DNA from 4 places in the Phosphitispora fastidiosa genome. Region 1 is predicted to be linked to each of the others. Evidence: riboswitches for the same ligand, from Rfam matches in the RefSeq annotation. Region 1 holds a riboswitch; each other region holds the start of a gene.
What was found. Region 1 has a riboswitch for cyclic di-GMP ahead of Ga0451573_RS00410 (HU family DNA-binding protein). Riboswitches for the same ligand answer to the same signal wherever they lie in the genome.
Positions count from the first base shown of each region.

Region 2: linked by a shared signal. The riboswitch ahead of Ga0451573_RS15620 (glycosyltransferase family protein) and the one ahead of Ga0451573_RS00410 (HU family DNA-binding protein) in region 1 are both predicted to bind cyclic di-GMP.
Region 3: linked by a shared signal. The riboswitch ahead of Ga0451573_RS10240 (methyl-accepting chemotaxis protein) and the one ahead of Ga0451573_RS00410 (HU family DNA-binding protein) in region 1 are both predicted to bind cyclic di-GMP.
Region 4: linked by a shared signal. The riboswitch ahead of Ga0451573_RS08220 (HD-GYP domain-containing protein) and the one ahead of Ga0451573_RS00410 (HU family DNA-binding protein) in region 1 are both predicted to bind cyclic di-GMP.

Region 1 is NZ_JAHHUL010000001.1:71,276-78,856, reverse strand. Features, by position in the region: gene hflX (GTPase HflX) at 1-39, opposite strand, end outside; gene Ga0451573_RS00415 (AAA family ATPase) at 104-1,096, opposite strand; cyclic di-GMP riboswitch class I at 1,253-1,331, shown strand; gene Ga0451573_RS00410 (HU family DNA-binding protein) at 1,514-1,789, shown strand; gene hfq (RNA chaperone Hfq) at 1,879-2,121, opposite strand; gene miaA (tRNA (adenosine(37)-N6)-dimethylallyltransferase MiaA) at 2,158-3,108, opposite strand; gene Ga0451573_RS00395 (class I SAM-dependent methyltransferase) at 3,105-3,899, opposite strand; gene mutL (DNA mismatch repair endonuclease MutL) at 3,902-5,704, opposite strand; gene Ga0451573_RS00385 (histone deacetylase family protein) at 5,738-7,108, opposite strand; gene Ga0451573_RS00380 (hydantoinase/oxoprolinase family protein) at 7,113-7,581, opposite strand, start outside.
Region 2 is NZ_JAHHUL010000019.1:79,861-87,441, forward strand. Features, by position in the region: gene Ga0451573_RS15605 (phosphoglucomutase/phosphomannomutase family protein) at 1-1,321, shown strand, start outside; gene Ga0451573_RS15610 (sensor histidine kinase) at 1,435-2,598, shown strand; gene Ga0451573_RS15615 (response regulator) at 2,610-3,302, shown strand; cyclic di-GMP riboswitch class I at 3,463-3,548, shown strand; gene Ga0451573_RS15620 (glycosyltransferase family protein) at 3,742-4,266, shown strand; cyclic di-GMP riboswitch class I at 4,285-4,369, shown strand; gene Ga0451573_RS15625 (Flp family type IVb pilin) at 4,483-4,665, shown strand; gene Ga0451573_RS15630 (A24 family peptidase) at 4,871-5,401, shown strand; gene Ga0451573_RS15635 (TadE/TadG family type IV pilus assembly protein) at 5,407-5,823, shown strand; gene Ga0451573_RS15640 (pilus assembly protein TadG-related protein) at 5,828-6,745, shown strand; gene Ga0451573_RS15645 (pilus assembly protein TadG-related protein) at 6,833-7,581, shown strand, end outside.
Region 3 is NZ_JAHHUL010000009.1:122,557-130,137, reverse strand. Features, by position in the region: partial or broken gene Ga0451573_RS10250 (Ig-like domain-containing protein) at 1-2,592, opposite strand, end outside; gene Ga0451573_RS10245 (cell wall hydrolase) at 2,904-3,689, opposite strand; gene Ga0451573_RS10240 (methyl-accepting chemotaxis protein) at 4,188-5,822, opposite strand; cyclic di-GMP riboswitch class I at 5,950-6,034, opposite strand; gene Ga0451573_RS10235 (cobalamin B12-binding domain-containing protein) at 6,087-6,749, opposite strand; gene Ga0451573_RS10230 (CobW family GTP-binding protein) at 6,764-7,581, opposite strand, start outside.
Region 4 is NZ_JAHHUL010000006.1:158,680-166,260, forward strand. Features, by position in the region: gene hemL (glutamate-1-semialdehyde 2,1-aminomutase) at 1-916, shown strand, start outside; gene Ga0451573_RS08200 (hypothetical protein) at 1,018-1,266, shown strand; gene Ga0451573_RS08205 (CheR family methyltransferase) at 1,296-2,072, shown strand; gene Ga0451573_RS08210 (cell division protein FtsA) at 2,130-4,307, shown strand; gene Ga0451573_RS08215 (aspartyl-phosphate phosphatase Spo0E family protein) at 4,456-4,653, shown strand; cyclic di-GMP riboswitch class I at 4,758-4,840, shown strand; gene Ga0451573_RS08220 (HD-GYP domain-containing protein) at 4,935-6,068, shown strand; gene mutT (8-oxo-dGTP diphosphatase MutT) at 6,093-6,479, shown strand; gene Ga0451573_RS08230 (rhodanese-like domain-containing protein) at 6,845-7,581, opposite strand, start outside.

The sequences.
Region 1 (7,581 bases):
TTTCAAGCCGGCGATATTACCGCTAACATTTTCGGGCATTTTAGAACTCCTTTGTTATTACAAATTAGAATCACCTAACAACCAGAACGTTATCTGTTATTCGTTATAATATAAAATTCTCCTTCTTTACGTGATTACAAACTCTAAGTACTTCCTTTGCTTCCTCTATATCGTCATCAGTAATCAACATCAGGTCGGCAACGGTAATTTCCTCTCTGTTTATCAGTCGGACCGCCTGTCGTCTCATGGCCTTCTCAATCAAGTTTCTGACCAGCCTGGCATTTCCTGAATGCTCATATCCTTTTCCGGTGCTTAGTTCAATAATTCGTTTCAGAGCATCCCGGGCGGAGGGGGTTAGTTTATACTGCCGCTTCTCAAGCATCACGTCGGCAATTTGCAGCAGTTCTTTGATGGTATAGTCAGGAAAATCGATGTGTATCGGAAATCTGGACTTTAATCCGGGGTTTGTTTTAATAAATTCATTCATTTCCTGGTTATAACCGGCAAGTATCAGAATCAGGTTGTCTTTTTGGTCCTCCATGGCCTTCACCAAGGTATCAATAGCCTCTTTCCCAAAGTCTTTTTCTCCTCCTCTTGCCAGGGAATAGGCCTCATCAATAAAAAGTATGCCCCCTGAAGATTTCTTTAATTGTTCTCTGGTCTTCTGGGCTGTATGTCCAATATACTCACCAACAAGGTCGGCACGTTCAATTTCAATCAGATGCCCTTTTGACAATACATTCATTTCCCGGAAAAGTTTTCCGAGAATGCGAGCCACAGTGGTCTTCCCTGTCCCTGGATTGCCTCTGAAGATCATGTGCAGGACCAGGGGTTCCGAAACCAGTTTTTCCTGCTGCCTTCTCTTTTGAATTTCAATAAAGGCGCTTATTTCATATACCAGTTTTTTTACTGAATGTAAGCCTATCATATCATTAAGCTCATTGGTTATATTTTTTATCTGTTCTCTGCCTGCCGGCGCAAACGGCAATTCCTTGGACCCGGTATCAATGTGTTTTTCGACATGCTCCGCGGCATTGCTTTTTGCGGCATTGCTTTTTGCGGCCTTGCTCCTGGGGCGGACAATTCTTATTTCCAAAAGCCTTCCCCCTTAGTGCAAAGTATTTTACTCTACTATTATACGCACAATTACAACATCTGTGACAGGAAAATAAAAACCTTGTTATAATTTGGATATAATTGCAGGAATTTCAGAAGTTATGTAGAATAATTATTATCTGAATTAGTAAATTAGCGCTGATAAAGGCAAACTTTTCGTAAGAAAAGGACGCAAAACTACAGGGTCCTAAATAATGGGACAGCCAGTTGCCGCGAACAATGCATTTTTACCTGCTGGCAATGTTGGCAGGTTATTTTTTGGCGGGAATTCACACGGCTGCAAATTTCGTTCCGAAATATGCCGGCTGGCTTAAAACACTCGAAGGGAGGGTTCAATTCTTTAACAACATATATTTTTTGCGCCTGATAACCCAAAATATCAAAGGAGGTTTTCTTGTTGACCAAAACTGACCTGGTTGCTCAAGTTGCAGAGAAGGTAACTCTCAAGAAAAAAGATGTTGAGAAGGCTGTTAATGCGGTTTTTGACAGTATTCAGGATGCTCTTGCCAAGGGAGAAAAAGCTCAGTTTATCGGTTTCGGCACATTTGAGGTGAAAGAGCGTAAAGCCAGAAAAGGCCGTAACCCCCAAACGGGAAAAGTTATCAATATACCTGCTGCCAAGGTGCCGGTTTTTAAGGCAGGTAAAGCTCTTAAGGGTAAAGTAGCCAAATAAATTGACTAGAAAAAGAGGATGCCTCAAAGGACATCCTCTTTTATATTACCCTTATATTAAAAGTAACAGTATAGAATCTTATTGTAATTTCATGACTTCATTTGGTCACTCATGTTTGTGGAAATGGCCTTAAAAGGAGTTATTGTGGAAATGGCATGTTTGTATACCATTTGCTGTTTTCCATCATACTCAAGGATAACAGTAAAATTATCAAATCCCCGGACAATTCCCTTTAATTGAAAACCGTTAACCAGATATATAGTAACGGGAATATTCTCCTTCCTAACCTGGTTCAAAAATGAATCCTGTAAATTTATCTGCGTCTTTGTCATTCTGGTCCCTCCAAATTTCAGTTTTTCTTTTCTATTCTACGTTTTACCAAATTGTCCTTCTGATTCAGATACTATTTCGCTCGCAATTTCATCAAAATTGCTGTAGCTTTCGACATCTTTCCATTTGATTCTGGAATCTCGCCGGAACCATGTCAACTGCCTTTTGGCAAACCTGCGGGTATTACGTTTGATTAATTCCACCGCTTCTTCAAAACTGCATATACCGTTCAAATAATAAATAATTTCTTTGTACCCAATCGCCTGCATTGAAGTGTGGTGAGCCCCATATCCCATTTCCAAAAGTTTTTTTACCTCATCAACCAGCCCCCTTGAAATCATAACATCAACTCTTTTTTCTATTCTCCGGTATAAATTTTCCCTATCCATGGTCAATCCAAAGTATGCCAGATTGTACTTTGGCGGAAGCCTCTCTGAATGATACTGAAATTCAGAAATTGGCCTGCCAGTTGCATAATAGACTTCCAGCGCTCTGATAAGGCGTCGTGTATCATTGTGATGAATTCTTCCGGCTGAAACCGGATCAATGCTTTCCAGAAGCTTGACCAGAGGCTCTGTCCCCTGCTCCTCAGATAATTTCCTGAGTTCCTTCCTCTTTGCCGGGTTTTCACCCGGTGGAGTGAAATCATAATAATCAATAACAGACCTGATATAAAGTCCTGTGCCCCCAACAATAATGGGTAGCTTTCCTTTATTATGTATACTAACCAGATATTTTTCAACAAGTTTTTGGAAGACAGCCACATTAAATTCTTCATCCGGCTTAATGGAGTCTATCAGGTAATGTGGAATGCCACCCATCTCTTCTCCCGAAGGTTTGGCAGTACCAATATCCATGAATCTGTATACCTGCATGGAATCACCTGAGATAATCTCACCATCTATCATTTGAGCAGCCTTTACTCCAATTTCTGTTTTGCCGACCGCGGTCGGTCCCACTATAACTATTAAAGGCAGCAGCTCGTTCATAATCCTGCCTCCTGTTTTTCGATAATCCCAAAAGCAACGGGACTGTACCTGCCCCCAATAACAGCGCGGAATCCCAGCCTGGCGAATTCCTGGCTGAAGTTGTTTTCTTTCATAACTACCCGTTCCCGGGCAACCCTCAGGGCTTCTTGGACCGCTTCCGGGGATAAGGGGTCATATTTTACAATTCCCCTTAGCGGTTCCATCGAACTGGACTTCAGTCGGGGATGTCTGAACATGGGGTCGAAATAGACAACATCATATGCCTGATCTGGAATCCCGGTCAGGTACTGCTCATAAAAAGCACATTCAACCCGAATCCTTTCCACAGCCGATTTTAGGGCTAGTGATTCTGATTGGTAATTTGCCATCCCGTGTTTTACGAGCAGCGCTAATTCAGGGACTGCCTCAATACCGGTAACCAGGCCTTCCGGACCGGCGGCGAAGCTGGCAACAATAGCGTCAGAGCCGAGACCAAGGGTGCAGTCAAGCACGCTGCCGCCGGGTTTTAAAGCCATGGCAGCAATCATGTGGTCACTTTTCCCCTGTTTGATAGCTTTTATCCGGGGAACACTCATACTCGGGTGAAAAAAATATTCACCCCGGGAACTGTAAAGCTTCATATCACCATTTGCCACCACTATGATATTTTCTGCATTATGCTTAATTTTAAGGGCTTCGAGTGACATTCTGCTGCGCTCAACAAATTCTGTTTTTAAAACTTCAGCTGCCCACACGCCTATGACCACGGAACGCGGGTCAGGCTTGTGAGATGTGGTCACAATTGTCTGCATAGCTATAAAACCCTTTTAAACATTTTTTCCAGGTCATAACCGGAAAAATGTACCAAAGTAGGTCTGCCATGTGGACAGGTGTACGGATTCCGGGTATCTGCCAGTTGGTTCAGGAGTGACTCGATTTCCGGCATCCCCAGCCTGTCATTTGCTTTAATGGCGCTCTTGCAGGCCATTATAATCAGCATTTTCTCTTTAAGGGCCTTACCTGATATTGTGTACCGGTTGCGGGAAAAATAATCCAGTAAATCTAAAAATATTTCTTTAGCGCCATTTTTTACAACTGCCGCAGGAATAGCCCTGATAAGAAATGAATCTCCGCCGAAATGTTCCACTACAAAGCCCAGGTCAGCCAGTATTAGTATATTTTCATTGAGCACCTGGACTTCCTGGTGTGTTAACTCCAGGGTTACCGGAAAAAGAAGCTGTTCACTCACGATAAACTCTTCCGGCCGGTCCATGAATTTTTCGTAGAGTATCCTTTCATGGGCTGCATGCTGGTCGATGAGATACATCCCATCCACCCCCTGAGCAGCAATAAATGTGCTGTTAATCTGGCCGATAGGCCTGAGCCAGGGGAAACCCGGATCAGAGTCAGCAACCATGTCTCTGGCGGCGGTTTCCGTTTCAGCCGCCACGTATGGCACCGATGTGGCTGCTTCAGAAGCTGAGCAATAATCGACCTCCGGCATTTCAGAGACACTGTCCGGTTCCGGTGCAGGTCTGTTGAATTTAGGCTCCCAGACTTCCTGAACCGGTTTAACCGGCTTGATTCCCGGAAAAACTTTCTTCGGGACAGCCGCAGGCGGTATGAGCCTGTTTGAGCAAAGCGCTCCGGATACCGCTTCTGTGATGAACTCCGGCAAATCCAGGCTGTCCAGAAGCCTTACTTCTGTTTTAGCAGGATGGACATTGACATCAACCTCTGAAGGGTTAAGCGCAATCTTAATTACGAAAACCGGATACCTGCCCGTCATCAGCATTCCGTGATATGCTTTTTCAACAGCTTCACTGATTATCCGGTTCTTAACAAACCTGCCATTTATGTAAACAGTCTGGTGACTTCGTGAAGCCCTTGACAGTGAAGGCTTACCGATATATCCCCATAGCCGGGCGGTATCGTTTGCCGCCTCAAGAATCAGCATGTCCCTAGCCGTTTCCGCTCCGTAAACAGCCGCAATACTATCCCGCAGACTGCCGTTTACCGGTGTCTTCAGAAGAATACGGCCATTACTTTTCAGTTGAAATGAAATCTCCGGATAACCCATTGCAAATTTATTAACAACATCACTGACATGTCCTGCCTCCACATTTGGTGTTTTCATATGCTTCTTTCTGGCCGGAGTATTAAAAAAAAGTTCTCTTATACTTATTAATGTTCCCTGAGGGGAACCAGTTTCAAAACTATTTAGCGTATTTCCTCCCTCAATAACCAGACCGGTACCGGAAACAGCGCCGGCAGCACGTGTTTTCAGGCTCAGCCGTGATACTGCCGCAATACTTGGCAGGGCTTCACCCCTAAAACCAAGTGTCAGTATATTTTCCAAGTCTGCAGCATTCCTGATTTTACTGGTGGCATGGCGTGCAAAGGCAAGAACAGCATCATCGGGGTCCATGCCGCCGCCATTGTCGAAGACAGTAATTTCAGTCAAACCGCCGTCTGTGATAGAGATTTCGATACGGGTACTGCCGGCATCAATAGAATTTTCCACCAGTTCCTTTACAATTGATGCAGGTCTTTCGACAACCTCACCGGCTGCTATTTTATTGGCAACATGTTCTTCCAGCAGGACGATTCTGCCCATTCTATTCACCTGGCCTGTTTATCTTAGAATTTGTTATATTTCTTCCCGTTCCCGATCCTTTTCTCTGGAATAAACCCTGTATGTATCAGAAACCCGGTCCTGGAAGTACACGTAGTCATAAGCCTTTTTATCCATACCATGTTCGTATTCTGAATATGCTTCCTCCCTGCACTCATGACAGCCATTAAAGGGTATGCTAAGTGCAAGTATGTTTTGCGGCGCACCATGATAATGATATGCCTGTGAAACTATGGAGAGATATCCTCCACATTCCGGGCACAGCCTAAGCCTTTCGGTCTGTTGTTCATTAATCCCGTCAGTATCATAGAAGATTGATTTTTGTCTGCTGAAAAAATCGTTTTTAGCTCTCAATGCTCCCAAATCAATAGTGTTCCTCCGGTCCCACAGCTCTCTGACCTCATGTACCAGTTCAATAATCAGGGACATCTTTTCATCACTCATCTTATGCATTCCAGGCCTGTATTCGGGTTCCACAACATTACTGTAATCCATACCGGCCATTGCCAGGATAATTCCTGTATTCAGATAAGGAAGCGCTGTTTCAATGGCATAGCCTCCTTCCAGAACTGCCAGATCAGGCCTGAGTTTTTCATTAAGTCTTGCATAGCCCTGGGTGGTAACCTTCATATTTGCCAGGGGGTCGGTAAAGTGGTTATCCTGACCCGCAGAGTTGATTACCAGCTCAGGCTTGAATTCGTCCAACACAGGCAGAATCAGGTTGTCAAGGATGTAATGGATACCTTCATCAGTTGTGCCCACAGGCATAGGTACATTCAGGGTTCTGCCAAAAGCAGTTGGCCCTCCTGTCTCATTGGTAAAGCCGGTGCCCGGGAAAAGGGTGCGCCCGTCCTGATGAAAAGAAATGAAGAGCACCTCAGGGTCATGGTAAAAGATGTCCTGGGTCCCGTCACCGTGATGCACATCTGTATCGATTATGGCAATCCTTTTCAGGCCATATTGTTTTCTCAGGTAGTCTACCATTATTGCTTCATTATTTATATTACAGAACCCCCTGTTACCGTGCACAACTCTCATGGCGTGATGTCCCGGGGGTCTGATTATGGCGAAGCCGTTCCTGATCTCTCCTGCCATCAGGGCATCAGCCAGGGCCAGAGCGCCCCCTGCAGAAATCAGATGTGCTTCAGTTACCTGGTCCCTGACTCCGGGAACACAGATATGTGTCCTGGCAATGTCTTTGCATGATGCCATGCGTGGCTTGTACTCTCTAATCTGGGGCAGGTCCATGATTCCTTCTTCGAATATCTGGTCTCTGGTATATAAAAGCCTTTCCTCGCGTTCCGGGTGGGTCGGCGTTATCCGCCAGTCAAAAGCCGGAAAAAAGACCAGTCCGGTCTGCCCACTCTTTTTGCAGTTCCTGTTCATATTTTCACTGCTCCTGTCCCAGGTAAAATAAAATATCTCTCGGAGTCTGGACTGAAATGTCAAATATTTTACCTGTTGTTGTCCAGTTGCGCACCATGTTAAAGACTTCGCTGTGAACTACCTCCAGCTCTTTAACGTATTCCTTCACTCCCAGCCGTTCAGCTCTGGCAAAGAGAGCATCTTTGGCCAGTTTGACAGCATCGGACTCGTTAAATTGCTTACTTTGGGCTAATTTCCCCGAGTATCCGTCCTCAACAACGGTATAAGTTCCCTGTTCAGTATCAATCCGGACATTTGCCGTCACAGTTGGTTGGGCAACTGCGGCTCCAAGGGCATTGGCAACCTCGGCATGCTCAGGAATAATGGCATTACAATTCATCAAGGCAGCAGCTGCCGGGATAAGGCCTTTGGCAGCCCCGCCAACCCCAACCACGTTATTGGGGCGTATTTTGGCCCTCTGTTTGAACTCCCAT
Region 2 (7,581 bases), on a different contig from region 1:
TGTGTCCGGCCATGGGATGTCCGGGCGCGGTGTGGTTATCGGTTATGATAACAGGTTCCTTTCAGAACACTTTGCCAGGGCAGTTGCCGAGGTGTTATGTGGAAATGGGGTCAAAGTCTGGATGACCGGGAGGGCTACACCTACTCCGGTGACTGCTTTTGCGGTGAAACACCTTCAGGCTGCCGGGGCGGTTATGCTTACTGCCAGCCATAACCCGCCGGAATATAATGGGATTAAATTTATTCCGGAGTATGCGGGGCCTGCGCTGCCATATATCACAGACGAGATTGAACGACATCTCGAAATGGTTACCGGGAAAGGGAGATTTACCGAAATACCTTATGATAAAGCGGTTCAGCAGGGACTGGCTGTCGATATAGATCCATTTGATGACTACATTGCACACCTGAAGACGGTAGTTGACCTGGAAGCTATTCGCCGGGCAGGTCTTAAGGTCATTGTTGACCCTATGTATGGGGCGGGGATCGGATACCTGTCCCGGGTTCTCGAAGAGGCCGGCTGTCGGGTGGAGGTTATTCACGGCTACCGGGACCCGCTTTTTGGGGGCTCTATGCCAGAGCCCTCTGCCAGCGTTCTGACTGAACTCCGGGACCGGGTGGTTTCTTCCGGGGCTGATTTGGGGCTGGCAATGGACGGGGATGCCGACCGTTTTGGCATTATTGACAGTGATGGAACATACATAATTGCTAACAAGGTTCTCTACCTCCTATATTACCACTTGATTAATTTCCGCGGGCTTAAGGGACCGGTTGCCCGATCTGTGGCCACTACCCATATGTTAGATAAAATAGCCGCTCACTACGGGCTTGAAGTTGACGAGACTCCGGTTGGTTTTAAATATATCGGTGAATCTATGATGAAGAGAGGCAGTATTTTAGGTGGCGAAGAAAGCGGCGGCATGAGTATGACCGGACACATTCCGGAAAAAGACGGGATTCTGGCTGCTGCCCTGATTGCTGAGCTGGTAGCGGTGGAAAAGCTGCCGGTGCGGGAGATATTGCAGAAGCTGGAAAAGGAGTTTGGAATCCTCATTAGCCAGAGACTGGATATCAGGACAACTGCGGAAAATAAGGAAAAAGTACTCACAACCTTACAGGGACTAGCTCCCAGGGAAATTGCCGGGAAAGCAGTAACCCGGACTGTGGCCGTTGATGGGAAGAAGTTTATCCTGGAGGACGGCAGCTGGGTTCTGATAAGAGCTTCAGGAACAGAGCCTCTGTTCAGAATTTATGTGGAAACAGAGAATGAGGCAAAGGTGAAGCTAATACAGACTGCTACCAGAGAAATGCTGGGGTTGTAAGCAGAGAGGGGCTGTAACGGCTCCTCTTTTTTAGTTAAGTTTACCATGGGAAGGGCTTCCTGTTTGCAGGATTTTAGAAAAATATATCGAATTTTGCTATAAGGAGGTATATTATGACTAATGTTGGCGGCAGTGGGAGTCCTTTTGAGCTGACGGCTCTTGACACAGTAATAAAAGAGACCATGAGGACTTTGGGTGCGGGCAGGGAACAGTTATTTGCCGTGGCCGAAAATGCCCGCAGCGAATGTTCGCGGATTAAGAACAGCATGGCAGAAACAAATAGCCAGTTGGCGGCTCTTAATTCGGAACTGGCAGCAGCTCAAAAAGAGGAAAGAATCGTCCAGGAACGGGTAGCCCTGGTTACCGGAGCTTTTGAAAGGCATTCCGAGGCAGAGATTAAAGCTGCCTATGAGGAGGTCAGGGAACTGCAGGTCAGGCTGACCCTGTTAAAAGAGCGGAGGGACCAACTGCTGCACAAAAAGGAGGACTTTGAAACCAGCAGGCAAAATCTCCAGCAAACGGCAGAAAAGGCTGAAAATATGGTTTCACAGGTTGGCGTTGTCATGGATTTCATCGGGGGGAACCTGAGAGATATAAATATTAAGCTGGAAAGCCTGCAGCAGCGTCAGCAGATGGGTCTGCAGATAGTAAAGGCCCAGGAAGAGGAACGCAAGCGGGTTGCCAGGGAAATTCATGACGGTCCGGCTCAGTCTATGGCGAATGTTGTCCTCCGGATGGAATTTTGTGAAAAACTGATGGAAGTTGAGCCGGCCAAAGTGAGCCAGGAGTTGCAGGAGCTGAAGGGTATTGTGCGCAGTAACCTTCAGGATATGCGGAAAATCATTTTTGACCTGCGCCCGATGGCTCTTGATGATTTGGGTGTGATTCCGGCTCTGAAAAGATATATTGAAGATTTTCGCGAAAAAAACGATATAGATATAGAGATGAATTTTTTTGGGAAAGAGGCCAGGCTGGAACCTGTTTTGGAAATTGCCCTGTTCCGCCTGATTCAGGAGGCCCTAAACAATGTTGTAAAACATGCCCACGCCTCAAAAGTGAAGGTTGTTGTGGAATTGGATAATGAACTGGTGAGAGCATTTGTTGAGGATAACGGGATAGGTTTTGACCTGAATGATTACCACGCCAATCAGACCGGAAACAATTTTGGACTGGTTAGTATGAGAGAGCGAACCGACCTTCTTGGTGGGGAGATGAAGCTTGAGACTAAACTGGGTAAGGGAACAAAGGTCTATTTTGTAGTTCCGGTAGCCAGGTAGGAGGAGGTTATATGGACCGGGTCAGGGTTCTGATTGCTGATGACCATCCGCTAATCCGCCAGGGGCTTGTCAAGGTTATAAGGCTTGACCCGTCACTTGATGTTGTCGGTGAAGCGGCTGATGGAGAAGAGGTCATCGAAAAAGCTGCACAATTAAGCCCTCACATTATCATCATGGATATTAACATGCCTAGGATGGATGGTCTTGAAGCTACAAAGCAAATTAAACAAAGGTTCCCCGATATCAAGGTGGTTGCGCTTACTGTTGAAGACAGCGAGCAAAAGGTAGTTGAGGTTATCCGGGCGGGGGTCAGTGGCTATATACTCAAGGATGTTGATCCAGATGCCCTGGCCTCAACCATTAAGGCAGTGTATAAAGGGGAGATGGTGGTCCACCCGGGGATTACGGCAATGCTCTGCAGGGAACTGGGCCAGGAAAGCAGTGAAGCAGAGCGGAACTATGGGCCATGCGGCCTTGCTTCACGGTGTCCGGGGGGCAGCCTGGATGTCAGCCTTACTGCGAGAGAGGTGCAGATATTGAAATACATTGCCAGCGGCGTACATAACAAGGATATTGCCAGCCACCTTTTTATCAGTGAGAAAACGGTGAAAAATCATATTACGAGCATCTTCAGGAAACTGAACGTAGAAGACAGGACCCAGGCGGTAATATCTGCAGTTAAATTGAAGCTAGTCAGTCTTTAGGCGGCAAATGCAATAACAGGGTGAAATAAATTTATAGTGAAAAAAATTTATAGTGAAGGAAAATTATTTTCTAAGAAAAAATTAGAAAAAAGTGTGGACAAGTTTGGTAAAATATAGTATTATAAAATAAATTAGTTGTGTGAATTTAATATAGCATCTCTGTCGATAATAGCAAAACCGCCGAAAGACGGTGACGCAAAGCTATGGGTCTAAGGTGTCTGACACTATGACTGCCAAGCTGCCGAAAAAGAGCCGGGGTAACTATACCTTTCTCTTGACTGCAGTTTGGAGAAAGGTTTTTGTTCTTTCCACTGCCTTTAATAGTTCGGTTCCCAAAATAATAAAGGGGGACGCCCCTGTTTATCACTTATCTGATTAGCGGCTGAGACCTTTCTTTCATAAGATGGTGTGAGGAATAATCTTATGAGAGGTGAAAACAATGCACCTTGGCTGGTTAATTGGGGCAACCGTACTGTTAATTGTTATATATTGTTTCACAATTTATACACGGACGGTGGTGATGTGCAAGAAGTCAGGGAACAGTAAAGGTTTTCAAAAGACAAGTTTGGTATTGATGGTGAGGAATCAGGAAGGCATTATCGAAGGCCTGGTACGTGAAATTTTTGCATACGGCTATCTTATTCCAATTGAGGTTGTGGTTTTTGATTTTGGGTCTGCCGATAAGACCGGCCTGATTCTGGAACGGCTGGCAAGGGACTACCCGGGTCTAAGGTTTTTTGCCTGCTGTGGGGAAGAAAAAGGTGTCCCCAAAAAGGTAATGGATTTGTGTCACAGTGATATTGTTTATTGTTTTAATTTGACGAGTTCGGTAAACTACAGTTTGATTATCAGAACGGTTGAGTCGATACTGGGGGGTACTAAAATGAGTTTATATAGGACCACGGTCCTATATAAAAATAAGACCCAGGGTCGATGTACAGTTAGTAGAAATGTGTTAAAATAAAACTGAAAATGATACCTTCAGTGAAAAAGGCAAAGCCGTTGAAAGACGGCGGCGCAAAGCCATGGGTCTAAGGTGGTAACACTATGATCGCCAGGCTGCCAAAGGGGGGAGTGTATAAAAAGCAACCCTTCTCTACAGGCAGTGTGGAGAAGGGTTTTATGTTTTGGTTAAAACAAGGACGGAATAAATCAAAAAAAATTGAGGGAGGTAATAATTATGTTATCAATGGTTAAAAGATTGTGGAGTGAAGAAAGAGGCCAAGGCATGACCGAGTACGGACTGATTTTGGCGCTAATTGTAATTGGTGTTATCGCTGTTTTAATTACCATGGGCGACACTCTGATAGAAAAATTTACAGCAATCAGTGATGGCCTGAACGGAACTGCACCGACTCCTTAAGATAATTTGTACCGGGGCGGTGGACAATCCACTGCCCCATCCTCTATTCAACGGTGACGTAAAGGTATGGGCCCAAAGTGAAATATTACTATGGTACCGCTGCCGGGATGGAGTGGTCATAAAGAAGATATGGTTACGTGTATTAAAAATGACAGGCCCTACTTTTTCAGCAAGTAGGGCCTGTTTTCGAAAAGGGTTGATGCCATTGACAGTTCAGGTTACCAACCTGATAGATATTGCTGTAGCAGCTATTGTAATAATATCTGTTTACACGGACCTAAAGGAACGAAAAATTTACAATGTAGTAATATTGTCCGGGGTGCTTGCCGGGCTGTTGCTTAATTTACTGAATGACGGTAGCAGTGGTGTCCTATTCAGCCTGAAGGGCCTGGGAGCAGGTATGGCTTTGCTTTTTATTCCCTTTGTGCTCGGCGGGTTTGGGGCAGGGGATGTAAAGCTGCTTGGTGCCATAGGGGCAATGAAAGGAACAGTATTTGTATGCAAGGCGTTTTTGGCTACCGGGATTGCAGGGGGGGTTCTGGCTGTCTGTGTATTGATTAAGCAGAAAAGGTTGTTTGCAACACTAAAACGTATCGGAACAAGTTTTTTAGTCTTAGTTACCAGTGTTTTTAAAGTGAATACCCTGAAAAACCTGGATAAAGCCGAATTCCACGAATCCCTGCCATACGGCTTAGCAATTGGAATTGGTACGTTGGCAGCGTACCTGGTGGGGTGATGAAAATGTTATGGTTCCATGATTTTCGTAGAAATCAGCGGGGCCAGGCCGTTGTAGAAATGGCTTTGGTACTGCCAATTCTTCTTATGTTGATTTTTGGTATTGTAGAGTTTGGTCGTATATTGAATACCTACATGATAGTAACAAATCTATCACGTGAAGGAGCCAGAGAAGGCGCTGTAGGGGGAACCGATACGGAAATTGTTAATGCTGTGGAAAGCGGTACTAATGCTGATCAGTTTGATACTGCTTCCATGGGCATAGCAATTGATCCCCCGGCCACCTTGAGTGGAAGACCACGGGGTAGTGCCGTTAAGGTTACTGTGTCATATCCAGTGGATATAATTGCTCCAATAATTGGACCGATTATAGGAGACCCTTTTGTTGTTACCTCCCAGACAACTATGCGAGTGGAGGGGTGACGGTATGGATATGTTCAGAAGGATGATAACCGGGGAAAATGGAAATGTTGTCGTTATTTCTGCGATAATATTCACAGTGCTGCTGGGGTTTGTAGCGCTGGCGGTTGATGGAGGGCTCCTTTATCTGGAATTCACCAGGGTGGCCCGTGGAGCTGATGCCGCTGCTTTGGCGGGTGCCCAGGAACTGCCTGATACTGTAAAGGCTGCGGCCCGGGTGTCAGAGTATCTTCAAAAAAACAGTATTAATGCTAATGAGCCTGACAATCTTGTTATTGCTTTTTCGCCCAACAACAGGGAAATTACGGTAAAGATACAAAAACCTGTACAACTTCATTTTGCAAAAGTGTTAGGTTTAGATAGGGCCAATGTAGATGGAGCAGCCGCTGCCCAAATTTCTCCTGTGTCAAAAATAAGTGGGCTGATTCCCCTTGGGATCGATGAAAGCTTGCTTCCTCTGGAACATGGACACCAATATATTATTAAGGTCGGTAATCCAAGCACAGGATGGACAGGAATTATGGAATATCCGGGTCAATCAGGAAAAGATGACTATAAGGAGGCAGCTCTAAATGGTTATGATGGTTTGGTGGCTATTAATGATATTGTAGGGAAAGCTCCCGGAAATGCCACCGGGCCTACTATTGAAGGTATTCAGACGCGAATTGACCAAATCATTGAATCTTGGAGTGATTACAATCCGGACAGCCCACGGATAGTATTAATTCCTGTTTATCGTAACCTTGGCGTCCTTCCCAATGAAGGTGTCCAGATTGTTGGTTTTGCCAGTGTTTTCCTGGAGAAGGTTGTCGGGCACGGGCTGGAAAACGATGTTTATGTGAGATATGTCAATTATACGGTATCTGGGGAAACGGATGATTCTATTACCGGATCGTATTTAAACAGCGTCAAACTTATTGGTTGATTGTGGGTTCCATGTATCATTGTTTCGGCAAACCTCTTTTGCTGGGGCCCTCATCAGATTTGGTGAGATGAAAAGAGGTGTTCAAAAATGCAAAACTTAATAAGCAGATTTTTTAACAATGAAGAGGGACAGGTAGTTGTCATCATAGCTGTTGCCTTTACCGTACTGCTAGGTTTTGTCGGGCTGGCTGTAGATACCGGGGTAATGTACCTGGAACACAACCGCCTTGTCAGGGCGGCAGATGCTGCCGCCCTGGCAGGGGCCCAGGAACTGCCGGCTAATCCCATAATGGCAGAGGAGATAGCTGAAGAATATGCAGGCAAGAATGGCATCGATCCTGAACAGTTAAGTGTTGATATCAGTGACGACAAAAAAACTATCGCAGTTTCTGTTGGTAAAACCGTTAGCCTTGTCTTTGCGAAGGTTTTTGGTTATGAGTCCCGTCAGGTAAGTACTGAGGTCAGCGCCAAGGTGGCTCCTGTGAAGAGTCTTCGCGGAGCGGTCCCTTTTTCTGTAAAAGAGCAGATATTTAATTACGGTGATCCTTATGTATTAAAAGAAGGGGCCAGTGGGCCGGATTCTGACGGGGCCAGGTGGTGCGGCTGGTTTGGCGCACTTGACTTTACAGGCGGTGGTGGCGGTGCCAGGGAATATGAAGATATGATTGCACAGGGTTTTCCCGGAGAAATTTCAATAGGGGATATTATTAATATTGAACCGGGAAACATGGCCGGGCCTACCGCTGACGGTGTTGAGGAGCGTATTGAGAGCTGTACCCATGTCCCTTCATGTACGTGGAATAATCACGCATCAGATTGCCCCAAGGTAATTTATGT
Region 3 (7,581 bases), on a different contig from region 1:
CGGTGAATAAACATATGTATGTGCATATGCGGCATACTGACCGGTGTAATAAATATTTGAGATATTTATACTGTCTGTAGTGCTGACCAGCTTAGCCCAGGTATGTCCGCCCTGTACCTGGCGTTCCGAAGGCAATACCTGATCTTCACCATTCAGATAATCGGTTTCCAATACCGATGTCTGGGTGTTTTCATATGGCCCGTTTAACAACCACTCTCTGACATATGGGGCAACCAATTTAAGAGTGCCTACAAATGTTTTGGAATAAGTGGCCAGGTTATCCCCCCGGTCTTTGGTCAGAATACGGAAGTTGTAATACGAACCCGGTTGGAGGCCCTCAACAACCACGGTATGATCTGTAACCATTGCGGTGTCCAGTGGTGTGAAGTTGCCCCAACTGTTGTACTTGCCCCATTCAACCTGACTGTCGGCGGGTTCATTGGTTGTCCATGTTATTACCGCTTTAGTGGAGGTTGTGGTTATTTTAGGATTTGCAATAACGGGGGCGCTTCTGTCAACAAAAGCAATCGAACTTGTAGATCTGTGATTATATGCGGTATCATACACTGTTGCCTTTAAATTATGGTAACCCTCAGCCCAACTATCGGTATTCCAACTGTAAATAAGGGGACTGGTTGTACCCGAATCAACCGGAGTATCATCAATAGATAAGTCAATATTAGATATACCCAAATCACTGGCCGCATTTACCCGGACTTCCTGAATGCCTTTTACATAAGAGCCGTTGGCAGGGTTTTCTATGGAAATATCAAGTCCTTCGATTGTGTCCAGTGAAGTTATTGCCGCTGAAAGGTCATGTAGTTGTGGCTTAAGATTAATATCATCAGTGGTAAAAGTTGTCCGGTATTTGAGCACACCGTTAGTTAGGTCAGTACCTGCCGAGATGCCGGGGATGCTGCCATTATTCGTTACAGGCTGCCATCCTAACCAGGTAACTCCTCCGTCAAAGGAAAAATCGGTTTCCACAGTCAGGCTTGTATTCTCCGGCAAAGTTGCATTCCAGGCAATTGTTGAATTACCAGCAATCGTGGCTGATGAAATATCGAATACAGGAGAAATCCTATAGCCGGCTAAATAATTAAATTTGATGTAATCACAATCAAGGTTAACACCACGAAGGAGGTAGGACCATGTTTTCGCTATTACACCGACACTTTGTGGAATATTTGTATTGGTATGACTTCCTGCATTGATCCATTCATCGGTCTCATTTACTTTATAGTCAAAGTAATAAGTATCTCCCGTTTTTCTTATTCTGAGAAAACCGTTAGGACTGGTAAACGCCGCATCAGCTATAGTGGGTATGCTGGTTTTTGCCGCTTTCAGATTGAGTCCTTTATATGGCCCCCAATAGTAGCAGTCATATTGGCCAAAATATACGAGCAAACCGGCATGGAAGCTGTATCCATTAGGATATGTTGATAAATTATATTTTGTTTCCAGGACCCAATCACCGTCAGATACCGGCAGTTTCAATTTGGGCGCTTCATCTAACGTAGTTGTGTGGTTGAATGGAGGTGAATTGGGCAGGGATAACCTGAACCAATCCGGTCTGGCTGTCAATGAATACGATGACCCCGCTTTTGGAGTTTCCCAGATCCAGGCCGGATTAAGCGTGGCCTCAGAAAAGTCATCCTGAAAAGGAACTATATTTAACTCCAGATCCCCTTCGGCAGTAGCTGCCACATTCTCCAAAGCGCCCTGCTGCCAATCTTCATAGGTTGTATCAGTATGGCTCCAGCCTGATGATGATGTAAAGTTAACGGAAACCGTATTGCTGACACCTATGTTGTCTGCGGCATCATATGCTTTGGCTGATAAAACATAAGTACCCGTTAAATCAGTTGTATCCCAGCCATAAACGTAAGGGGCCACCAAGTCCTCGCCAACCAAAATATCATCAATATAAAATTCGACATTGGTAACACCAACTTCATCGGTGGCTTCGGCAATAATATCAGTTGGGCCTGTGACAGTTCCTTCAGAAGGTGAAATAATGCTGACAACAGGAGGTGTAAGGTCACTGTCAGCCTCCAAAGTCAAAGATAAGCTTACATCATGGGTTATATCTTCTTCAATGGGTATATTAATGGGCACATTATTGTTCACAGTTACTGTGCTGCTGCCTAAGGAATAAACGTTCCCTTCTGCCGTAAAATCTGATACCTCTATTTCATGGCTGCTGCCGTCAGGATACTGTGTGGTATCCCAAACATAGTTAAAGGTTATGTCGGTGGACGGTTGCGCGAGGTATACACTGTCCTTAGTTGATTCATCGATGGCTAATGTGACCTCCCCTGACAGAGGCTCGTCACTGCCGGCCGTAATTGTATAGACAGCGCCACTTACTATACTACCATCCACAGGGCTAGTCACAGCAATATTCGCAGGTACTTTCACACTTATACTGCTGCTCGTGCCTGTGTTGCCTGCCGCATCATCTTCCGCCTCAGCAGGACTACTTAAGCCAACATTGGTTATTGGAAACAAATAAGCAGGAAATACAATAAGAATGCTTAAAATAATGCTTAAAATTCTTTGATATAAGTTAAGCCTTCCCCATTTAATCATTAGCAGTTCTCCCCTTTACACCTAATTCAAAGTATTTCTTTAGCAAATGCCAAAGTTTCCAAATCCTTGAATGTATTTAACAAATTTACTGTTTTTTCCTGTAATATCGTCCTCAAATGCGGCTTTTGGGGGTTAAAATGCGGTTTTGCGGGGTTAAAATCTGGGAACAAAAAAAAGAGGTCTGACAATATCAGCCTCTCTTGAATTAACTATAATAATTTCTATAATATTCAATTCTCCCAAAAAACAAAAGTGGCCCTCAAGTCTCCTATTAGACCCAGGGCCACTCCGTTTTCGGTTAACTTATTCTCTTATCTAGCAAATACATGGTTGCCAATTACTTTGGTGACAGGCAGTGTCTTAATCCACTTATCCGAACTTATATCGGGGTTGTAGAAAAAGAGCGCCCCGCCTGTCGGGTCTTCGCCTTTTAGGGCACGTTCAGCGGCATAAAACGCTGAACGGTCCGGTTCCAGGTCAATCTGACCATTAGAGACTGGAGTAAACTGGTATACACCCTTGGTCCTCTGAAATATGATTTCCCTTATTGTTGAAGGAAAATGCTCGCTCTTCAGCCTGTTTAAGATAACCGCACCGACTGCAATCTGTCCGCTCAGCGGCTCACCCCTGGATTCGGCATGAATCATTTTGGCCAGCAGCAAAATATCACTACTGCCAAAGGATGCGTTTCCGCTGAGTACCGGCTGGACCCGATGGTCTGCCGCGGCGCTGCCGTCCGTTAGAACAAGCCTCATTCCGGGAACAATCAGGTCACCAGACAGGTTGTTCCGGTTTTTTATTTCTGTCACCCGGACACCGTACTTCCGTGAAATACCGTAAAGTGTTTCCCCTGTCGTCACAGTATGAATAATCCCTGCTTCCACAGGAATATTCAGCTTCATTCCAGGCATGATAACAGTGGAACCCAGTTTATTGGTCTTCATGATTGCACTATAGTGCAAGCCGAATCTCTTTCCTATTTCATAAAGGGTATCCCCGGGTTTAACCGTATAATCGGCAGCTTCGCCCGCATATGCAAAACAGGCTGAGAAAACAATGGCAACCATAATTATGCTAATTAAAGCAATTTTTTTCAAGTTATCAACCTCCTTCCCGGATTATACCCAGCATTATTATGAACAATACTGGAAAATTTTAAACATTTCCGTTGGCTCTAGGAAATGACCCTGGGCAATATAGTGAAGCGTTGTACCGATTTTCAACACTGACGCCGGAGAAATCTAACCTTGTTCCTAGCGAAGTCCGGGAACACCGCCAATTCGCCTTCCATGGCTCAGTGGCGGCGCGGGCCGTCCTTGGCCCGTGTCCCGCTGCGTGAGACTTGGCGCTTTAGCGCCTTAGTCGAACGGCGCACTCCTTGCGGGTGCACTTCGCTTAGCGGAACTGCGGTAATATGTCTCACGGCATCAGTGCAAGGAAAATCTTGTACAACGCCTCACTACATTTAGCGGTCATTTCCAAGAATCAACGGCTAATGTAGAAACAAAAAAGTCCAAGGCGCAAAACCTTGAACTTAAAGGAGTTTATATTTCCTAGAGACTTAATCTTTATATTTTATCCTGGAGTTTAATTTCCTACCTAAATTGGTTAACCAGTTCCTGCATCCGTGACGCCATCCGGGTCAACCCTTTTGCCGATGTGGAGATATTGTCAATAGAACCGGCAAGCTCCTCGGTTGACGCCGATACTTCCTGCACAGAGGCGGCATTTTCCTGGGAAATGGAAGCGACATTCTGGATGGTTCCATTGACCTGTTCACTGGAAGCAGAAATCTGCTGGGTCGCCGCTGAGTTTTCCTCAGTTATGGCGGCAACATTGTTGACTGCATCGGAAACCTCGCGGCTGCCGTTCATTATCTCATTTATAGTGTCGGTAATTTTGCCTACATTTTCGGCTGCGGTAACAACTCCATTGACAATTTCGCCTAAAGCCTGACCGGCTTCTTCAGCCAGTCCGACCCCTTCTGAAGCTTCCCGGGTCCCTATTTCCATTGAGTCCACCGCAGTCTTGGTTCTTTTCTGGATATCAGTAATCAGGTCAGCGATTTCCTTGGTAGCCTTCCCGGACCGCTCGGCCAGTTTCCGCACCTCATCTGCCACCACTGCAAAGCCCTTGCCGTGTTCACCGGCGCGGGCTGCTTCGATAGCGGCATTCAACGCCAGAAGGTTTGTCTGTTCAGCAATTTCGTCAATCACCTGAATGATTTCCCCGATTTTTTGCGACCTTTCCCCCAACTGGTTCAGGTTTTGTGCAGTCTCCAAGACGGCAGTCCTGACTCTGTTCATCCCTTCAACTGTTTTGTTCATTGACGTCCCGCCATTTTGAGCCAGGTTTCCGTTTTGCTGCGAAACCTCCCTGACAATTTGCATGCCTGCAGCCATTCTGTCCATTTTGGCTGTCATTTCATTTACCATCTCAGTGGTTTTGACCACATTATTGCTCTGTTCCTGCGCCCCGGAAGCAATCTGCTCAATAGACAGGCCCACCTGTTCCATAACCCCAACAGCCTCATTGATAGTCTTAGCCTGCTCTGTTGACCCTTTAGCTACCTGATCAATGGCAACGGCGATTTGCCGGAATGAGGCAGAGCCGGTTTCTGATATTCTTTCCAGCTCCGTGCTGGTCTCAGCCAGCTGTGACGCATTCTCCTGCAGCATTTTGATAAAATTCTGCCGTTCCTCAAAGAAGGAGTTTAAGTTTTCCGCCAGCATCCCGATTTCATCTTTCCGTTTTACTCTGAGGCAGATACGAGCCCCCGTGTCACCGGAATTGGCCAGAATAACACCATTTAATATGGAACGGATAGCATTTGACATACCGGCGCTGGGAATCCACCAATAAATTATGCCAAAAACAACAAAACCGGCTGCCAGCATCCAATCCACACTATTCAGACGTGAAACCATTCCAAAGGCAATAATGGTAGCATAAGCCCATATTGGATGAAGGATGCCGGAAAACTTCTTCAGAATATTTACTTTACTGCCAATAACAACATTAATTGCCAGACCTGCCAGGGAAACAACCAGCATAACTGTGCTCAAAGAATTCCACTTATCCTGATACAATACCGCAGGCACCAGGAAAACCAGTAAAGAAGCATAAATTGCAGGAAATATGTATTTGAGGTTAAAGCTTACCTGGGTGAATACGTGGCCCTCAAGGCCCAGGTTTTCTAAAAAGTTAAGTTTATAGGCTTGTTTTCCCAACCTTTAACCCTCCCGTAATAGAAATTCCCATACCCCATCAGCAGAATTCTTATGTAAGAGGAGATTAGACTCCTATCGGACAAATTGGATAAAACCGTTCCGGCATCCCGAAACGGTTTTATCCAAATCCGGCAGCCTGGCAGTCATAGTAAAATTACCTTAGACCCATAGCTTTGTGCCCCCGTCTTTCAACGGGTTTACCCTTGTCTTATTATTGATTTATGGTTTTACGGATAACATTTTTCAATGACTGCACTGAGAAAATTACTGCTGCAGGTCTTTCAGCGCCTTAACCATGTTCAGGGCATCTTTCAGGGCATTGTTGGCATCCTTGGCAAAGCCGTCAGCGCCCCACTTGTCAGCCAGATCCTCAGATACAGGAGCTCCACCAATCATGATTTTGCAATTGGGGTTCTTTTCCTTAATCTTGGCGATAATGTCTTTCATACCAACCATGGTAGTTGTCATCATAGCTGAGAGAAGAACCAGCTCGGAATCGGTTTTCAGCTGCTCTTCAACAAACTTGTCCATAGGAACGTCACGACCGAGGTCATGAACATCAAAACCGGCTACGTCAAACATCATCTTAACGATGTTTTTACCGATGTCATGAACGTCGCCCTGAACAACTCCCATTACTACGGCGCCTTTAATACCGCCTTCTTTTTGTATGATATGGGGCTTCAGGATATCGAGGCCGGCATACAGAGCATCTGCACACATCAGCATTTCAGGAACGAAATACTCCTGCTCTTCGTACAGCCTGCCAACTTCGTTCATACCTTCCACGAGACCGTCAAATACTGCGTCATAAGCGTCGAGACCTTCGTCAACTACAGCCTGAGCCGCTTCTTTTACTGCATCCTCATCGTAATCAATAACTCCCTGCTTTAACGCTTCCCATAATTCTGCTTTCTTGTCTGCCATTTTTGTCTCCTCCTTCAATTAATTATTAACTTTTCTTTCAGAGCATCCCGGTCAAAATCTTTTCCGATAAAGATAAGCTTGCTTTCTTCAGCCTCTGGGAATTCTTCAAAATCATAATTCCCCTGGACATAATCCATTTTCTCGAAGCCGCCGCCGTTTTTTTTATATATCCCTTTGGCCCGGTAAATAACGCCATATTTCCCTGCCTTCATTTCTTCCATAATCTCAACCAGCAGATTATGATCAAAGGCCTCATCTGTAGTTATGGCCACTGAGTCAAAGTCATGGTCAAAATGCAGGTGCAGGTATTCGGTGCCATGTTCCCTGATAAAGTCAGGCAAATCAGTTTCACAATTAACCGTTGTCAGGATAATGGCATGGGAATTGTATTTCCGCAGCTCTTCCTCAATTGCTTTAATTGTTTTTTCATTTACCAGGTCGGCTTTGTTAATCAGGATAATGTCTGAATTGGCAAGCTGGTCTGTATAAAAATCACCGAACAAGCCAGAGTGTATATTGGACAGGAAACCGTCAGCATCCACGATACCGATAATTGCTTCAAATTCAAGCTCATACTTTTCCTTAATCGGTTCCAGAGCTTCCAGTATCCCCGATGGGACTGCCAGTCCGGAAGGTTCTATAACCAAACGATCCGGGTTGAACTTGGTTTTAATTTCCTTGACTGCCGACACCAGGTCTTTGGCCAGGGTACAGCAGATACATCCACTGGGGAGTTCCACCATATCAACCACATTGCCTTTGTTGACAGCCTCTGCATCAATCCCGATGTCACCGAATTCATTTACTATCACAGCCATGTTCCCATCGGCTT
Region 4 (7,581 bases), on a different contig from region 1:
CTTAAGGGCTGCCCGGGGATATACCGGGAGGAACAAGATAGTCAAGTTTGAGGGTTGTTATCATGGACATGCCGATTCCCTGCTTATTAAGGCAGGTTCAGGAGCGCTGACTCTTGGAGTCCCCACCAGCCCGGGGGTGCCGGAGAATATCGCTGTGAACACAATTACGGCCCAGTTTAATAACCTGGACACAGTAAAAAAGATATTTGAAATAGAGGGTGAGGACATTGCGGCCGTTATCGTAGAGCCGGTAGCCGGCAATATGGGAGTCGTCCCGCCCCAACCCGGATTTCTGGAAGGACTCCGGGAAATAACGGGGAAATATGGCGCCCTGCTGATATTTGATGAAGTAATGACAGGGTTCAGGGTGGCCTATGGCGGAGCTCAGCTGCGTTTTGGCATTGAGCCTGACCTGACCTGCCTGGGTAAGGTTATCGGAGGCGGTCTCCCGGTAGGCGCCTATGGCGGAAGACAGGAAATCATGTCAAGGATTGCTCCCTCAGGCCCCATTTACCAGGCCGGTACCCTGTCAGGGAACCCCCTGGCAATGACAGCAGGGCTGGTTACCTTAAAACAACTGCAAAAACCCGGTATCTATGACGAACTGGAGAAAAAGGCTTCCCGGCTGGCAGCAGGACTTGCTGATGCGGCAGATAAGGCCGGCGCTGTTGCCTCCTTTAACAGGGTCGGCTCAATGGTATGTACCTTTTTCACCGGTGAGCAGGTGACCGATTTCGCGACTGCCTGCAGCTCTGATACCAACAAATTTGCTGCCTTCTTCAGGATCATGCTGGAAAAGGGTATTTACCTGGCGCCGTCACAGTTTGAGGCAGCCTTTGTCTCCCTGGCCCATACTGATGCAGACATTGACCGGACAGTTGCTGCGGCTTCTGAGGCCTTTCGTGAAGTCTTATAGAAGATTAAAAAATTACTCCTAAAGAGGGAGATATTTCAAAAAAAGAGAGGAAAAACGTTAATTTTTGTCGAATAATTAAAAATTGGTAAGGAGTGGGTAGGGTGGTAAACAGGAAGAACCTTATCACAATTCTGCTTGCAGTGGCCTTGGTGTTTGTTATTTATTTTAATATCAACCGGACTCAACACGGGAACCCTGAGGAGTGGATGAAGGAACACGGTGTGATTACGGAACGCCGCGGGGACCCTGAGAGATTTTGCCTGGACTGCCACAGTAAAAAGTTCAGCCATACCAAGGAAAACTTCTGTAATAAGTGTCATATACCAAATAATGTTGAACCGGTAAAGTAATAATTTATTGTGCAGAGAGGTAGAACACTATGGCGGATGCATATGAAACATTTCTGGATGGCTTACGGAGAAAAAAAGGTCTGGATTTAACCGGTTACAAACGTCCCCAGATGGAGAGGCGTATCAACAGTCTGATGCGGAGTCTGAAAATCACTGATTACGGCATATATCTGGGTCTGCTGGAAAAAGAAATAGCCCATTGGAGGAAGTTTCTTGATACATTAACTATTAATGTATCAGAATTCTACAGGAACCCTTCTCAGTGGCAGGTCCTGGAAGAAAAGATTCTGCCTGAACTGATTCAGGCGTCCCGGTCGTTGAAAATATGGAGCGCGGGGTGTTCCACCGGTGAAGAGCCCTATACCCTAACTATGGTGATGATGAACCGTTTTCCCCATATAAACTTCACTATGCTGGCCACCGATGTTGATGACGAGGTGCTAAACAAAGCCAGGACGGGAGTATATAATGATAAGGCTGTCCTGAATCTGCCTCAGAATTATATTAATGGGAATTTTACTAAGGAAGGCAGCAACTTCAAAATAAAAGATGAAGTAAAAAAAAGAGTCAATTTTATGAAACACAACCTTTTGACAGATGCTTTTGACAGAAATTTTGATTTGATTCTGTGCCGGAATGTGGTTATCTATTTTACAGAGGAAAGTAAGGCCCAGCTTTACCGGAAGTTTTATACCGGATTGAAACAAAATGGAATCCTTTTTACAGGGAGTACCGAACAGATATTTCAGGCCAGGGAAATTGGCTTTTCTCTTGTATCATCTTTTTTCTACAAGAAAGGTGACTGAGGAAAGGTAATCAAACAATGATTTCAATTTGCCCTTAACGGAGAGGGGGGTTAAATTATGTCTGGTGAAACAATTTTTGCCCTGGATATCGGCACCAGGTCAATTACCGGTGTCATCATGCAGGAGACAACCAAAGGTCTTGAAATTTTGGCAGCAGAACAAAGGGAGCACCAAAACAGGGCTATGATTGACGGACAGATACATGATATTGAACAGGTGGCCGAATCAATTAAGGCGATTAAGGACAAGCTTGAGAACAGACTTGGCCAGACCCTTAAACAGGCTGCTGTGGCAGCCGCAGGAAGGGCTCTGAAGACTACAAGGCTTAATGTGAGTGCAGATATTCCAGAATTCCGGGAGATACACCGGGATGATATCCTCAGGCTTGAACTTCAGGCGGTACAGGAAGCTCAAAGCCGTTTGGCAAATGAGGAAGATACCCAGACAGCAGAGTCCCTGAATTATCACTGTGTCGGCTACAGTGTAGTTTATTATGAGCTGGATGGCTATAAAATCGGCAGCTTATACAGTCAGAAGGGCAGGAATATGAGTGTTGAGGTTATTGCAACTTTTCTGCCCAGGGTTGTTGTCGATTCTCTCTTTGCTGCTTTGCAGCAGGCAGGTTTGGAAATGGCCAGCCTGACCCTGGAGCCTATTGCCGCAAGTGCGGTGGTGGTGCCGCCCAGTATGAGACAGCTAAATATTGCACTTGTTGATATAGGGGCCGGAACTTCGGATATTGCTATTACCGACGATGGGTCCATAGCCGGTTACGGAATGGTTCCGGTAGCCGGTGATGAAATAACAGAGAAGATTTCTGAAATATACCTGCTTGATTTTAACACGGCAGAGAGGATTAAGCGGTCCCTGCAGGATAACAGTGACATTGGTTTTACCGATGTCCTGGGAATTGAGCATACTGTTTCCGCCAGGGAGGTTCTTGATATTGTCGGAGAAGCTGTCCAGGATTTAACGAAACAGATAAGTGATAAAATAATTGAACTTAACGGAAAGACCCCGCAGGCCGTTATTTGTATTGGCGGAGGAAGCCTTACTCCTCTATTAAAGGATATGCTGGCAGACAATATTGGGCTTACCAGGCAGAGAGTGGCAGTCAGGGGCCGGGAGGCGATTGCAGAGGTGTTCGGTACCCAGGAACTGATGGGGCCTGAGGCCGTAACTCCAATTGGAATAGCTGTGACAGCATATGAACATAAGGGCCTTGGGTTTGCCAAGGTGATGGTTAATGACCGGCAGATCCGGCTTTTTGAGGTCAACCGGGGTACAGTGGCCGATGCCCTGCTGGCAGCAGGCATCAGTATGCGCAAGACACAACCGCGGCTGGGAATGGCCCTTACTTTGACGGTCAACGGAGATTTAAAGATCATCAAAGGCGGCAGAGGCAAACCGGCAGTTATCCGGCTGAACGGGGAAGACGTTACCATTGATGTCCCGGTAAAACATAATGATATCATAGAATTTGTTGAGGCCCGGGATGGTGAAAACGCCCGGGGACACATTTACGATCTGGTGCCCCACATCTTTGCTTTGAATATTTCTGTTAACAGCGAACCTTTTGTGATTAACCCGGTGATTACTATGAACGGTAAACCTGCGGCCTACCACGAAGAGCTCGTGGATAATGCCAGGGTAGTCCATTATTTACCCAGGACTGTGACAGAGGTCCTGGAAATAGCGGGCTGTGCTGATTCCGGTGACGATTGCTACATATATATTAACGAGCGTTTGGTTGATTCCATGGCTGAAGTTAATGACGGGGATGACATAATCCTGGAAAGGGCTGCTGAACCAATACCGACCGGTGAACCAATGCCAAACGTTGAGCCTGTTCCAGGAGATGATACCGGCGATATCCAAACTGAGCCGGATACTGCGGCAGAGCCAATGAAAGCGGCGGAGCTTGCAGAGCATGCAGAGACGGCAGAGCATGCAGAGACAGTAGAGTATGCAGAGACAGTAGAGCATGCAGAGACAGTAGATCCGGCAGGTGAGGACGAATCTAATGTCCCCAGGTTTACTATTGTCACGGTTAATAATGAAACGGTAGAAATTCCTGGGGTGGATGCTATTCTTACAGATGTACTGACACGGACCAATCTTCAGTTAATACCTCCCGAAACCGGAATGAGACTTGAACTAAAAGTTAACGGGAGCTCCGCTGAATTTACAACGCCACTTAAAGATGGTGACAATGTATTATTAGAATGGAAATAATAATATTTTGGAAAAAAAATTTCGATTTGACGGTATTCGACATTTTCTCTGAAGGATATTTGCAATAATTCCTAGAAGAAAACATAAAAAAAACACAGTTTGGGACAGATTAACAATCCAACCACAATAAAGTGTGGGAGAGATGAAAATGTGGACAAACCGTCGGGAATTCCGGAAAAAGATCCGGGAAAAACAGAGAGAAATGTACAGTTTGGTAAAGAATAAGGGTCTAAATGACCCGGATGTGTACAACAAGAGCTGTGAAATTGACTGTTTGATAGTAGAGTATATGAAAAGATATAACTGTTTTATCAGTACAACATTATTTAATAATTATTATAATTAGGGCTTTTGATACAGTTGCTCAATTGGGATTAATATTTCTTTACCGGACACCCTGTTTACATTGGCTTGTAACGTATAAATATAATAAGCTAACCGCATATTTTTTTACCGTAAAGGCAAACCTACCGAAAGTTAGGGACGCAAAGCCATGGGTCTAAAGCTTTTGCTATGACAGCCAGGCTGCCGAAAAACTGATCCGTCTGCTTTTCCGGCAAGCAAGGCGGAATTTTTATTTCCTAAAATGACGAAAGTGACGAAAATGACAGGAGAGGGGGCAGGTCTATGCGCAAAATATCTGTAAGCAAGCTGCAGTCAGGGATGATTTTGGGGAAAAGTCTTTATTCAGCCAATGGGAGCGTCTTGCTTTCTGCCGGGAGTGAACTTAACCCTGCATATGCCAAAAGGCTGCAGGCCCTGGGTTACCCGACAATCATTATTATTGACGGTTTTTGCCGGGACATCGAGTTCCCCGATGTAGTTTCTGACAGTACAAGATTAGACGGGATTATAACATTGCGAAGGGTTTTTGAAGAGGCTAAAAAGTACCAAAAGGTAGATACCAAACTGATTAAGGATCTGGTAAACAGGCTGGCAGACGAGGTTCTGCAGAACAGGCAGCTGCTTTTTGAATTTTGTGATATCCGCTCTTATGACAGTTACCTGTATGCCCACTGCCTGAATGTATGTATCCTGTCACTGCGCATCGGTCTGGCCTTAAACTATAACGAGGTTCAGTTGCGGGACCTGGGAGTGGGGGCAGTTATGCACGATATCGGGTCCATGTATGTTGATCCCAAGGTGGTGGAAAAACCGGGCCGGCTTTCGCCCGAAGAATTCAGTCAAATGCAGCAGCACAGCATCAAAGGTTTTAACCTCCTGAGAGACCAGAAAGATGTTAACCTGCTGGCAGCACATGTTGCTTTTCAGCATCATGAACGCATAGATGGTACTGGTTACCCGAGAGCCCTAAAGAATACTGACATCTGTGAATTTGCCAGGATTGCAGCCATTGCTGACCTGTTTGATGCCCTTACCAGTGAGCGGAAACACCGGAAGGCTTACAGCACCTGTGAGGCTATAGAACTGATGAATGAAGAAGCAGGGCTGAAAATAGACAGCTCATTAATGGAGCTTTTTCTGCAAAATGTCGCCCGGTATGCTGCCGGTTCTTTGGTGGAGCTTAGCTCGGGTGAGATAGGGCTTGTTGTATGCAATAGGCGCATTCACCCAGAGAAGCCTGTGGTGAGGATACTTACCGATAGCAATAAAATTCCTGCCGGTCCTGATTACGTTCAGGAAATTGAATTAGTTAAAGAAACCGGCCTGAATATAGCAAGGGCGCTGCAGGATGACAGTGGATTTGCCGATGAACTTGGGGTTATCTATAATCAGGGGCAAAAGGTTGTAAATTCGTAGGCGGAAGGAGATTACCGCAAAACCATGAAAATACTGGTTGTCACGGCAGCAATTATAGAAAATAATGGTAAGTTCCTCATTGCCCAAAGGAAAAAAGGCTCTCACCAGGGGATGAAATGGGAGTTCCCCGGAGGCAAGGTAGAGCAGGGAGAAGATCCCGAAGCCTGCCTGATAAGAGAAATCAAGGAGGAGCTTGACATTAATGTTGAAGTGGGAGATATTTTCAAGGTCGTCTCCCACATCTATGAGGACAGGCAGGTTATCCTGCTCTGCTACCTTTGCAGCCTAAAGGGCGGCCAGCCGTCCTGCATCGACTGCCAGGACTGGAAGTGGGCTGACCCTGAGGAAATGATGGGATATGAATTTGCCCCGGCAGATATCCCGGTTGTGCGGAAGTTGCTGGGTCAGTAAAACCTGGGCTTATTATTTTTCAATTGTAATCTGGATAGGGGTAGATGTATTCGGCCTTGCGGAACACATCTACCCCTATTCAACAACACAAGTGAAAAATAGTAAAGCCAAGTAATAATAGAGCGGGTGTCCCAAATGGGGCACCCGCTCTGGATTAGGCCTATGAATTAGGGAGGGGCAGATATGGTTCCGGAACGATGAGACTGATGTCCGCTTGTCGGCAATCCGCGTAAGCGGGAGCCGCAAACAAGCGGAATCGTTGCCATCGTGGAGGAATTATATCTGCCCCTCCCTTCAATTTTATAGGCCAAAAGAAAAGGTGTCCCATTATGGGACACCCGCTTGTATTTTGGTAAGCTATTTTATTAGTTGGCGACTGTCTCAAATCCAGGTGATTTGGTAAAGGCTTTAACAGCGCCCATTCCTTCAGTTTTGTCATTCCAGCCCATAGTACCGAACTTGAGGACATAAGATTCATAACCGAGCTGGTTGAGGAACATTGAGGTATAGCTTGCGGTGTGACCGGTGTAGCAGATAACAACAATCTTCTTATCGGTAGGAAGTTTCTTCAGGTTTTCTTCCTTGGCAATAGCGCCATAAGGGATATTAATTGCTCCCGGAACATGGCCTTTGGCATAGTCTTCAGGCTTCTGGATGCTGAGGAGGAAGTAGCTGTCATCTCCACCCTTGATAACTTTTTCATCAATTTCCTGAGGACTTACTGTAGGTCCTCTGCCTGCGGACAGGTAGGCATCGGTAGCTGCGATAATGATTTCTTCAGGAGTCTGAGCGCCGGTGTTAACTTCAGGAATTTCGTTAACAGCCTGAGCTTCAACAGCTTCGGTGTTCACATCAAAACCGGCTGACCCGGCGTAAGGTACAACCGCGCCCATTCCCGGTGATGCTTCGTTCCAGCCGTTCATCCCCATCTTCATTGCATAGGAATCATAACCAAGCTGGTTGAGGAACATTGAGGTATAGCTGGCGGTATGGCCGGTGTAGCAGATAACAACAATCTTCTTATCCTTGGGAAGCTGGGCCAGGCTTTCTGCTTTAGCAATTTGAGCATAAGGGATATTGATTGCTCCTTTTACATGGCCTT